Regions from separate parts of the Comamonas sp. CAH-2 genome, predicted to be linked through region 1. Evidence: predicted binding sites of a transcription regulator. Region 1 holds the regulator's gene; each other region holds the start of a gene.
The links. Region 1 encodes FNR, which switches genes on or off when oxygen is low (the NO sensors DNR and NnrR bind a similar motif). Its sites were predicted from a motif close to TTGATNNNNATCAA; they were not measured.
Positions count from the first base shown of each region.

Region 2: FYM52_RS07200 (DUF3149 domain-containing protein) is a predicted target of FNR. The motif match lies at 1,244-1,257, and genes of this name have one in related genera.
Region 3: FYM52_RS14850 (hemerythrin domain-containing protein) is a predicted target of FNR. The motif match lies at 1,670-1,683, and genes of this name have one in related genera.

Region 1 is NZ_VSWF01000042.1:6,226-9,477, forward strand. It holds gene hemN (oxygen-independent coproporphyrinogen III oxidase) at 1-555, opposite strand, end outside; gene fnr (fumarate/nitrate reduction transcriptional regulator Fnr) at 760-1,485, shown strand; gene FYM52_RS16490 (hypothetical protein) at 1,557-1,862, opposite strand; gene FYM52_RS16495 (FixH family protein) at 2,109-2,396, opposite strand; gene ccoG (cytochrome c oxidase accessory protein CcoG) at 2,472-3,252, opposite strand, start outside.
Region 2 is NZ_VSWF01000008.1:25,983-29,234, reverse strand. It holds gene FYM52_RS07210 (HTH-type transcriptional regulator ArgP) at 1-640, shown strand, start outside; gene FYM52_RS07205 (DUF2721 domain-containing protein) at 656-1,114, opposite strand; gene FYM52_RS07200 (DUF3149 domain-containing protein) at 1,332-1,511, shown strand; gene FYM52_RS07195 (YbaN family protein) at 1,792-2,220, shown strand; tRNA gene FYM52_RS07190 (tRNA-Asn) at 2,295-2,370, shown strand; tRNA gene FYM52_RS07185 (tRNA-Asn) at 2,413-2,488, shown strand; gene FYM52_RS07180 (hypothetical protein) at 2,595-2,912, opposite strand; gene aat (leucyl/phenylalanyl-tRNA--protein transferase) at 3,110-3,252, shown strand, end outside.
Region 3 is NZ_VSWF01000032.1:10,702-13,953, reverse strand. It holds gene FYM52_RS14865 (MlaD family protein) at 1-462, shown strand, start outside; gene FYM52_RS14860 (ABC-type transport auxiliary lipoprotein family protein) at 474-1,127, shown strand; gene FYM52_RS14855 (CsbD family protein) at 1,301-1,519, shown strand; gene FYM52_RS14850 (hemerythrin domain-containing protein) at 1,746-2,273, shown strand; gene FYM52_RS14845 (MarC family protein) at 2,305-2,937, opposite strand; gene FYM52_RS14840 (dienelactone hydrolase family protein) at 3,060-3,252, shown strand, end outside.

The DNA.
Region 1 (3,252 bases):
GTGCACGGCCTTTTGCACATCGGGATCGAAGTCCTGCACGCCGAAACTCAGGCGGTTGAAGCCAACTTCCTTGAGCACAGCCAGGCGCTCGCGCGTCACCGTGCGCGGGTCCACCTCGATGGAATACTCGCCAGCAGGATCAAAGGCGAAACGCTCGCGCAGCATCTGCCACAGCTCACGCAGCTCGTCATCGGACAGGAACGTGGGCGTTCCTCCGCCGACATGGAACTGGCTGACCACCTGCCCCCGCCCGCAGTGCTGCAGGTGCAGATCGACCTCGCGCTCCAGATAGCGCATGTACGTGGCAGCACGCTCATGGTGCTTGGTCACGATCTTGTTGCACGCGCAGTAATAGCACAGCGATTCGCAAAACGGGATGTGCACATACAGCGACATCGGCTGCTTGGCAGCCGCAGCGACTTTGCGTTGCTTCAGAGCCAAGATATAGTCGCTATCACCAAACGCTTCCACAAACCTGTCTGCTGTGGGGTAAGAGGTATAGCGTGGACCAGGTACGTCGTAACGACGCAGGAGTTCGGGTGTGACGACAGTCATGAATCTTTTTTCCTTGATTGTTAGACTGTGCACCAATGGCCCGCAACCATCCTTGACGTGAATCAAGAGGTCTGCGATCAAGCAATGCCACAATTTTGACAAGCATCATTCACCGCAATCCCAGTTGTAACAGCTTCTTTTTTACCGACCTTTAACGCACCGCGTGACCCGCAAGAATGCCTGCACCACGCCGCGTCCGAGTACATGACCCCTCCAACCATCAAAGTCACCTGTTCCAACTGCAACCTGCGCGAGCTGTGCATGCCTGTGGGGCTGAGTGAGCAGCAGTTGCAGCGCATCGACGAAATTGTGGCCACCCGCCGCAAGGTCAAGCGCGGCGGCACCCTGTTCCGCAACGGGGAGCCCTTCACATCGCTGTATGCCATCCGCACAGGCTTTTTCAAGACCTGCGTGGCTACCGAAGATGGTCGCGACCAGGTGACAGGCTTCCAGATGGCCGGCGAGATCATTGGCCTGGATGGCATCGTGCATGACCACCACACCTGCGATGCGGTGGCCCTGGAAGATGCCGAAGTGTGCGTGATGCCGTTTGACGGGCTGGAGGAGGTGTCGCGCGAAGTGACGGCCCTGCAGACCCACGTGCACAAGGTCATGAGCCGCGAAATCGTGCGCGAGCACGGTGTGATGCTGCTGCTGGGCAGCATGCGCGCCGAAGAACGCCTGGCGGCCTTCATCCTAAATCTGGTGCAGCGCCTGCACGCACGCGGCTTCTCGTCGTCGGAACTGGTGCTGCGCATGACGCGCGAAGAGATCGGCAGCTACCTGGGCCTGAAGCTGGAGACGGTCAGCCGCACTTTCTCGAAGTTCGTCGAAGAAGGCATGGTGGAAGTCAAACAGCGCCACGTGCGCATTCTGGATACTGCCGCGCTGCAACGCTTGGTCAACAGCCACCAGGACTGCAACAAGTAACCACCTGCCGCTGCCTCAGCGCAGGTACACGAAAAAAGGCCTCTCTGGATTTGCAGGGAGGCCTTTTTACTTCACGCGTTGTTGGGATAGCAGGCTTGCAGCCGCTCGGGATCACCAAGCCCGGCCGACGGCGCCTGGGCTTGGGCATTGACCGCGGCGCTGGGCAGGGCCAGCACCATGGTCATCCAGCCGGCCACGGCGAAGACCGCCCAGAACGCAAAGAATGCCAGGGTGTAGATGGCCGTGCGCGACAACTCCACCGCCTGCCCCATCCACAGCATGTCGTGCGGGTCAAACGCCGCGAAAACCAGCATCTCCATCACGCCGGCCGCCACAAAGGCCGGCCAGCCAATCCACATCCAGCGTCGTGTCCACATAAAAGCACTCCTTCGCAAGGGGTTGTGCATAAATTGTGTCCACAGGCACTGCACCCTGGTTGTGGGACAAACACTGAATAAAAAAACATAGCTGCCAGCGCTTGATTCCATTGAATTTCAAATAATTTTCTATTTGAAACCTACTGATTACATGCGCCAGCAGCTATGTTTTAAGCCAATCCCCTCTGCGCGGTCATGCCCCCCGTGCTGCCGAGAACAGCACAAACGGCCTGTCAGCACGCCGCATCACTTGGGTGCCAGGTTGGGCAAATCGTCCGCAGGGGTGGCGGCATGGTTGCGCACCGCGTGCGCAGGCGCATGGCTTTTGTCCGGGTTGCGCAATTGCTCGTTGATGTTCACGCCCTTCTGGTAATAGTCGGGGTCCACAACCGGGTCCGCGCCACGCGTGGCAATGACCAAGGTGACAATGCCCGCCACCACCACAATGGCAGGACCTGCCAGCACCAGCCACACATGGCCGAATTTCCACCAGGGAGCGGTCGAGACTTCGGGCTTCATTTCAGCTTGAGACATCCTAGACTTTCTGAGAGATAAACACACATTGCGCACAATGCCCAACGGCAGCGTGCGCCAGACCAGCAATCACCATCAACGCGGCACCACGAACACCGATTTTTCGGACACACGACCCTCGCCGCTGCGCGCATCGATATCGAACACGATGTGGTGCGAACCGGGCTCCGCCACCCCGTAGGGGATCTGCACCCGCACGGCCACGCCGCGCGTCTGGGCGGGCAGCACTTCAACCTCGCCCCCCTCGACCAGTTCGATCCCGTTGAGCCCATGCACCTGCACATGGTAGGTCTGGGTGGCCTCGGTGGCGTTCATGACCTGCAGCCGATAGACATTCTCGAGCTTGCCACCGGCCACGATCCGGGCCAGCGAGGCTCGGTCACGGATCACGTCCACCTTCAACGGCTCGCGCAGCGCCATGCTCACCACCATCGCCACCGACAGGCCGACCAGAACCGCACCGTAAATCAGCACCCGAGGACGGGCGATGCGCCGCAGGATCTGGGAGCGTGGCCAGCGCTGGGTAACGGCGTTTTGCGTCGTCAAGCGGATCAGGCCCCGCGGGTAATGCATGTTGTCCATCACGTTGTTGCACGCATCGATGCACAAGCCACAGCCGATGCACTCGTACTGCAGGCCGTTGCGGATGTCGATGCCCACCGGGCAGACCTGGACACAGAGCTTGCAGTCGATGCAGTCGCCCAGTCCCTGGGACTTGTAATCCGCATCCTTCTTGCGCGGACCGCGCGCTTCACCGCGCACGGTGTCATAGCTGACCACCAGCGTGTCCTTGTCAAACATCGCGCTCTGGAAGCGCGCGTAGGGACACATGTACTTGCAGACCTGCTCGCGCATG
Region 2 (3,252 bases), on a different contig from region 1:
CCCCACACTGAAGCTGGCGGTGAATGCGGATTCGCTCAACAGCTGGTTCGTGGATGCCATGGCCGCCTTCACCCAGGAAGGCAACGAGCTGCTGGACATCAGCATCGACGACCAGGACCACACGGCCAAGCGCATCAAGGAAGGGGAGGTGATGGCGGCGGTCACGGCCTCGTCCAGCCACATCACGGGCTGCAACATCTGGCCCCTGGCGAACATGCAGTACGTGGCCGCGGCCAGCCCGGCCTTCATCGCCCGCTATTTCGGCGCCCAGGGCATCAATGCCCAGACCCTGTCGCAGGCACCGGTGCTGACCTATGACCGCAAGGACGCGATGCAGGACAAATGGCTGCACCAGCAAGGCGTCTCGGCCCGCCATGCGCCGCCGCGCCACTGGGTGCCATCGGCCCACGCATTCGTGCGCGCCTGCGAAGCCGGCGTGGCCTGGGGCATGCACCCCACGGTGCTGATCCGCGAGCACCTGGCCAACGGCAGTCTGGTGGAGCTGCTGCCGGGCAGCGGCATTCCGGTGCCCCTGTACTGGGCGCATGCGCGCAATGCGCAGACCGGACTGGAGCGCCTGACGCAGTGCGTGATCAATGCCGCCCAGGCTTGGTTAGAGCCCATCGACCCCAAGCCCTGAGCGGCCACAGGGCGGTCAGTGCCGCATCTGCCGCCCGGTCTCCAGCACGTTGAAGTTCAGCAGATCGGTGGCCAGCACCGTCTCCCACATGAAGCAGGCCAGCGCGGCGATGAACGAGAACACCCCACCCAGGAACAGGAACACCGCCACCATCTGCCCCTGCTCCGCCCAGGCCTGGCCGATGAACAGGAAGACAATCGTCAGCCCGATCAGAAAGCCGCACAGCGTCAGCAAGCCGATCGACCAGTTGGCAATGCGGCCCCGCGTGCGCAGGTAGTTCAGCTCACGCAGGCCGCGGTCGATGAACTCCTCATCGTTGCTGGCGCGCACGCGCTCCTCCATCACCCGGGCCCGGTCGATGATGCGTGCCAGCCGCCCGGCCACGGCGCCGATCATGCCGGCCACGGCCGTTAAAAAGAACACTGGCGCCACGGCCAGTTGCACGCTGTGTGTGACGTTGGAAGCGTCGATCATGTGTTGTTTCTCACCCATTCAAACTAGTTGGCGCTGCCGACGAACGGCCATGCCCGCATGGTATGCAAAAAACCAGCCCGACCGGCCATCCAGACCCTTGCTTTAACGCAAATCGCCCAGTCCGGCCGTTTGATGTGCCGCAAACGCCCCCCCCCACCCGCACGCGATAGTGACGACACACCTATTAACCCATGACTGATTGCGGAGGATGTTTGCCATGAAGATGTTCAACGACCTGATCTCGACCGACTACGGCCTGATGAGCCTGATCGTCATCCTGATCACCATTGCCATGTGGATTTACTTCACCGTGCTCTTCCTGGGCAAGATCAACAAGAGCGCTTCCGCCGCCGCTGCGGCCGACAGCCAGGCCGCCACGCCCTCCGCCAAGACCTGAAGCCCGCAGAGGCCTTCCAACTTCATCTCTTTGAGGCCTGCATCCGCAGGCCTTTTTTATGGCTGCCACCGGGGAACGCCCCAGCTCCAGTTCCTCACTTCACTTCACTTCACTTCACTTCACAAAACCATAGCTGACAGCGTTCGCAACATCAGCCGTTCCGATGGATTGGATACGCAAACCCTGATCCACAAAGCGCTACCTGCTCCTTTTAATGCGGGCACGCACCACCGTGGCCGGCCATGCCGCCACAGACCCAGGCACAATCGACCACATGCCCTTGCCTGCCCCGCCCGAAGACGCTGCCGACACCGCCCCCGTGCCCGCCCCGATCGTGGCGCGCCACTGGTACACGCGCTGGCTGCTGCGTGCCCTGGCGGTACTGGCCCTGGCGCTGGGCATCGCCGGGGTGTTCATTCCGGGCCTGCCCACCACGGTCTTCATCCTGATGGCCGGCTGGGCCGCCATGCGCAGCTCCCCACGCATGCACGCCTGGCTGTGGCGGCACCCGCTGTTTGGACCCATGCTGCAAAACTGGCAGGCGGGCGGCCTGGTCAGCCGCCGTGCCAAACGCAGTGCCACCGTGATGATGGCCGTGTGCGCAGCCATCCTGTGGCTGACCCCCACGCCGGTGTGGGTGCGCTGGCTGGCCTGCGGCTGCATGGCCTGCGTGCTGCTGTGGCTGTGGCGGCGCCCCGAACCGGCATAGGCCCAGGCTGCTCTCACTTTTTTGGACCAACTGCCAAAACGGCCAAAAATCCATGTATATAATCTAGGTCTTGTTCCCTGATAGCTCAGTCGGTAGAGCGACGGACTGTTAATCCGCAGGTCCCTGGTTCGAGCCCAGGTCGGGGAGCCACCCAATTGACGCCTTGCAATTGCACAAGGCACACCGAAATGTTCCCTGATAGCTCAGTCGGTAGAGCGACGGACTGTTAATCCGCAGGTCCCTGGTTCGAGCCCAGGTCGGGGAGCCACTCTGAAAAGCCAAGCATTGCAAGATGCTTGGCTTTTTTCTTGGCCGCGTCCATACCGCCCGCCCCCTGTGGACTGGATGCACAGCAGCACCCCGCTCAACGGACCTCAAGCAGCCCGGACAATCCCCACGGTCGGCGCCGCCCCAGCAGCGGCAGCCGCCGGCACGGATTCAATGCGATTGGGCGCAATGTACTTACCCGCCTCCTGCAAGGGGTCCATGAGCACCGCCCCCTTCTTGCGCGCCTCCCAATGGGCAATCTCCTCCTCCAGTCGGCGCGCGCGCTCGGCATACATGGCCGCCGAGGCATGGTAGTGCTCGGCCGCCATCGAATGCTCGAGCATGGCCATGCGCGCTTCCTGCAGACACGCCCGGGCACGGCGGATGTAACGGGGTTCACCACTGAAAATGCCGGAAAAGAACATGATTGCCACTCCTTCCATCCGCATGCGGCGACACCGCATTTCATAATGCCCCAAGGACATGACGCCACCATAGGCAAGCCCCATGGCGGGGTCTGTCCCCATAGGACAGCATTCACTGTAGGAGCAGCCCACCACCCCACTGGCCCCCATGCTGGCGCAACACCCGACCGACCCACTTCCCAAGTTCATAGCAAAACATGCAAGCGCCATCGCTGATCTGGCTCGATTCCGAGGACGAGTTCCCCGCCGTGACCCATGCCTGGGGCGCCGACACCCCCATGCCCGGCCTACTGGCAGCCGGGGGCACCCTGGATGCCGAACACCTGCAAGCGGCCTACCG
Region 3 (3,252 bases), on a different contig from region 1:
GATGACAACCAGGAGCGCTTCAGCAGCCTGCTGCTCAACCTCTCGGATGCGGCCAGCAATGTCAGCGGCGTGACCCGTTCCATGCACACCACCTTGCAGCAGGAGCTGCCCGGCATGACCCAGGATGCACGCCGTGCCCTGCAGGCCATGGAAAAGGCCGGGCAGGAAGCCGGCGCGCTGGCGCAGGAGGTGCGGCGCATGACCACGACCGTGCAAGGCCCGGACGGCGCCCTGGCGCGGATCACCGAAGGCTCGCAGGCCATGGCCCGGGCGGCCGAGCGCCTGGACCGCGCCACCCTGCCCAGCATCAGCCAGGCCGCCAGCGACGTCTCCTCGGCCGCACGCCGCATGGGCAGTGCCGCGGCGGGGATTGGCGACAACCCCCAGTCCCTGCTGTATGGGGTGGATGCCGGACAGCCCGGGCCCGGCGAGCCCGGTTTTGTGGCCCCTGCGGCCCAATAAGGAAGATGCATATGCGCGCACTGATCACTCCACGCCGCGCCTGGTTCTGGGCGGCGGCGGTCGTCTGGCTGGCGGGCTGCAGCACCCTGCCGCGGCCGCCCCAGGCCGTGACCCGCTATGACCTGGGGGCGCCGGCCGCGCTGGCGGCGCTGCCGGCCGTGGCCTTGCCGGCCGTGGCCCTGGGGCCCGTGCAGGCGCCCTTGCTGGCCGATGGCAGCACCCTGGTGCATTACCGCCTGGCGTATGCGGATGCGCAGGTCTTGCGCGCCTACACCCAGGCGCGCTGGAGCGTGCCGCCCGCACAGATGGTGCAGCAGCGCTTGCGCGAACACCTGACCCAGGGCGGGCGCGTGGTGCTGTCGGCAGCCCCGGGCGAAGCCCTGCCCAGCGTGCAGGGGCGGCGCGTGCCCGTGTTGCGCCTGGCGCTGGAGGAGTTCAGCCACGTCTTCACCACCGCCCAGGACAGCGTGGGCTGGGTGCGCGTGCGCGCCACCCTGGTGGACCCCGCGCCGCAGGGCGATGTGCTGTTGGCCCAGCGGGTGCTGGAGGTGCGCCAGCCCGCGTCGGCACCGAACGCCGCGGCCGGGGTGCAGGCCCTGGCCCAGGGGGTGGATGTGCTGGGGGGCGTCCTCACCCAGTGGCTGCAAACCGTGTCCAAGCGTTAAACGCTCTCTGGCACGCCGGGTCGGTCTGGTCCGACCGGCCCTGTCCCGCATCGACGACACGCTGCGCCATGAATTTTTCTTAAAGTGAGTTTTCGCGCTGCAGGAATGTGAATGTGTTGGTTTTTGCGCATTCTCTGTGCAGTCAATGTTGATTTCACGCTGAGGAAAATTCCATGAATGAAGACCGTATCCAAGGAAACTGGAAGCAATTCAAGGGCAAGATTCGCGAGCAGTGGGGCAAGCTGACCGACGACGATGTGGACGTGATCGCCGGCAAGCGCGACCAGTTCCTGGGCAAGCTGCAGGAGCGCCATGGCCTGGCCAAGGAAGAGGCGGAAAAGCAGCTGGCCGAATGGCACAAGCGCCACCCCGACTTCCGTTTTGACCGCTGATCCATAGTCGCCCGCAGGGGGCGCCGCTTCCGGTCGCAATTCCGCCCGCAGGCGCGCACCCACCCTGTGTCAGCCCCAGCCCCGCATGCGGGGCTTTTTGCCGTCTGGCCCGGCGGCGCCTGTAGGCCGTGGTCCTGTGCCGGCCGGGCTTTGACCTGTCTCAAACCCCTACGAGATAGGCTTCGTAAGCTTTCGGCTTTGCACAGTTTGGACGAAGGAGGGCGCTATGGCGACATTGGAATGGAGCACGGCCCTGGAGTTGAACGTTCCAGTCATGGACGAAACGCACAAGGAGTTCGTGGACCTGATGGCGCAGGTGGAAGCCACGCCGGACGAGGCCCTGATGCCGGTGTGGCAGGCGCTGGTGGCACACACCGAGGAGCACTTCGGACAGGAAGACCGCTGGATGCTGGCCACCGGCTTTGCCACGGGCAACTGCCACGCCACGCAGCACAAGGTGGTGCTGGACATCATGCGAGAAGGTGGCAAGCGCGGGGACGAGGGGGACTACAGCATGATCCGCGGCATGACGCCGGAGCTGGCCTCCTGGTTCAGCTACCACGCCCAGACCATGGATGCGGCCCTGGCCCAGCACATGCAGAGCGTGGGCTTTGACCCCGCCAGCGGCGCCCTGCTGCACAGCGATGCCCTGCCGGCGCAGCCCATCAGCGGCTGCGGCGGGGCCTGCTCCACCCCGGACGACCACGCCCAGCACGGCGCCCAGGCCGACAAGGTGGCACAGTCGGCGGTCTGAGTGCCGCCCCTGTGCCGGCCGGCACGCGCTGTCAGCCCGCCAGCGCAGGGAAAATTTTCATCAGGCCACCGGCCATCACTTCCACGGCCAGGGCGGCCAGGATCAGGCCCATCAGCCGCGTCATCACGTTGATGCCGGTCTTGCCCAGCACGCGGGCAATCGGTTCGGCCATGGAAAAGCTGGCCCACACCGCGGCCGCCACCACCACCCCATAGCCCACCAGGGCCAGGTGCTGCCAGAAAGTGGCCGCCTGGTCGGCGTAGATCACCACGGTTGACATGGCGGCTGGCCCGGTGAGCAGCGGGATCGTCAGCGGCACCACGGCGATGCTGTTGCCCATGGCGGCCTTCTCGACCCCCGCTTCCAGCGTGTCCTCGTGGCGCCGGTCTTCGGCCGGGCGCGCGTTGAGCATGTTCATCGCGCTGATCAGCAGCAGCAGGCCGCCGCCGACCTGGAAGCTCTGCAGCGAGATGTTGAAGAAATCCAGCACCTGCAGGCCGATCAGCGCGCAGGCGGCGATCACCACGAAGGCGCTGAACGACGCCGTGCGGATGGTCTGGGCACGCTGCGCAGCATCGAAGCCTTGCGTGTAGTGGATGAAAAACGGCACGATGGCCAGCGGATTGACGATGGCAACCAGGGTGATCAGCGGTTTCAGATCCATGGGCGGGCAGTGCGGGGAAGGGTGGACAGGTCCTAAGTGGAACGCAGATTGCTTAAAGTTGCCAGTGTTGCGGCCGGCAGGGACACGGCAGGCCGCCCAACGATAACAAGGAGATGCGATCCATGGGCAGCTTTATTTCACTGACCGCCGCCGACGGCACGGCGGTGCCGGCCTGGGTGGCCCGGCCCGAGGGCCCGGTGCGCGGGGCCGTGGTGGTGGCGCAGGAGATTTTCGGCGTCAACAGCCACATCCGCGCCGTGACCGACCGCCTGGCCGCACGCGGTTTCGTGGCGATCGCCCCGGCGCTGTTCACGC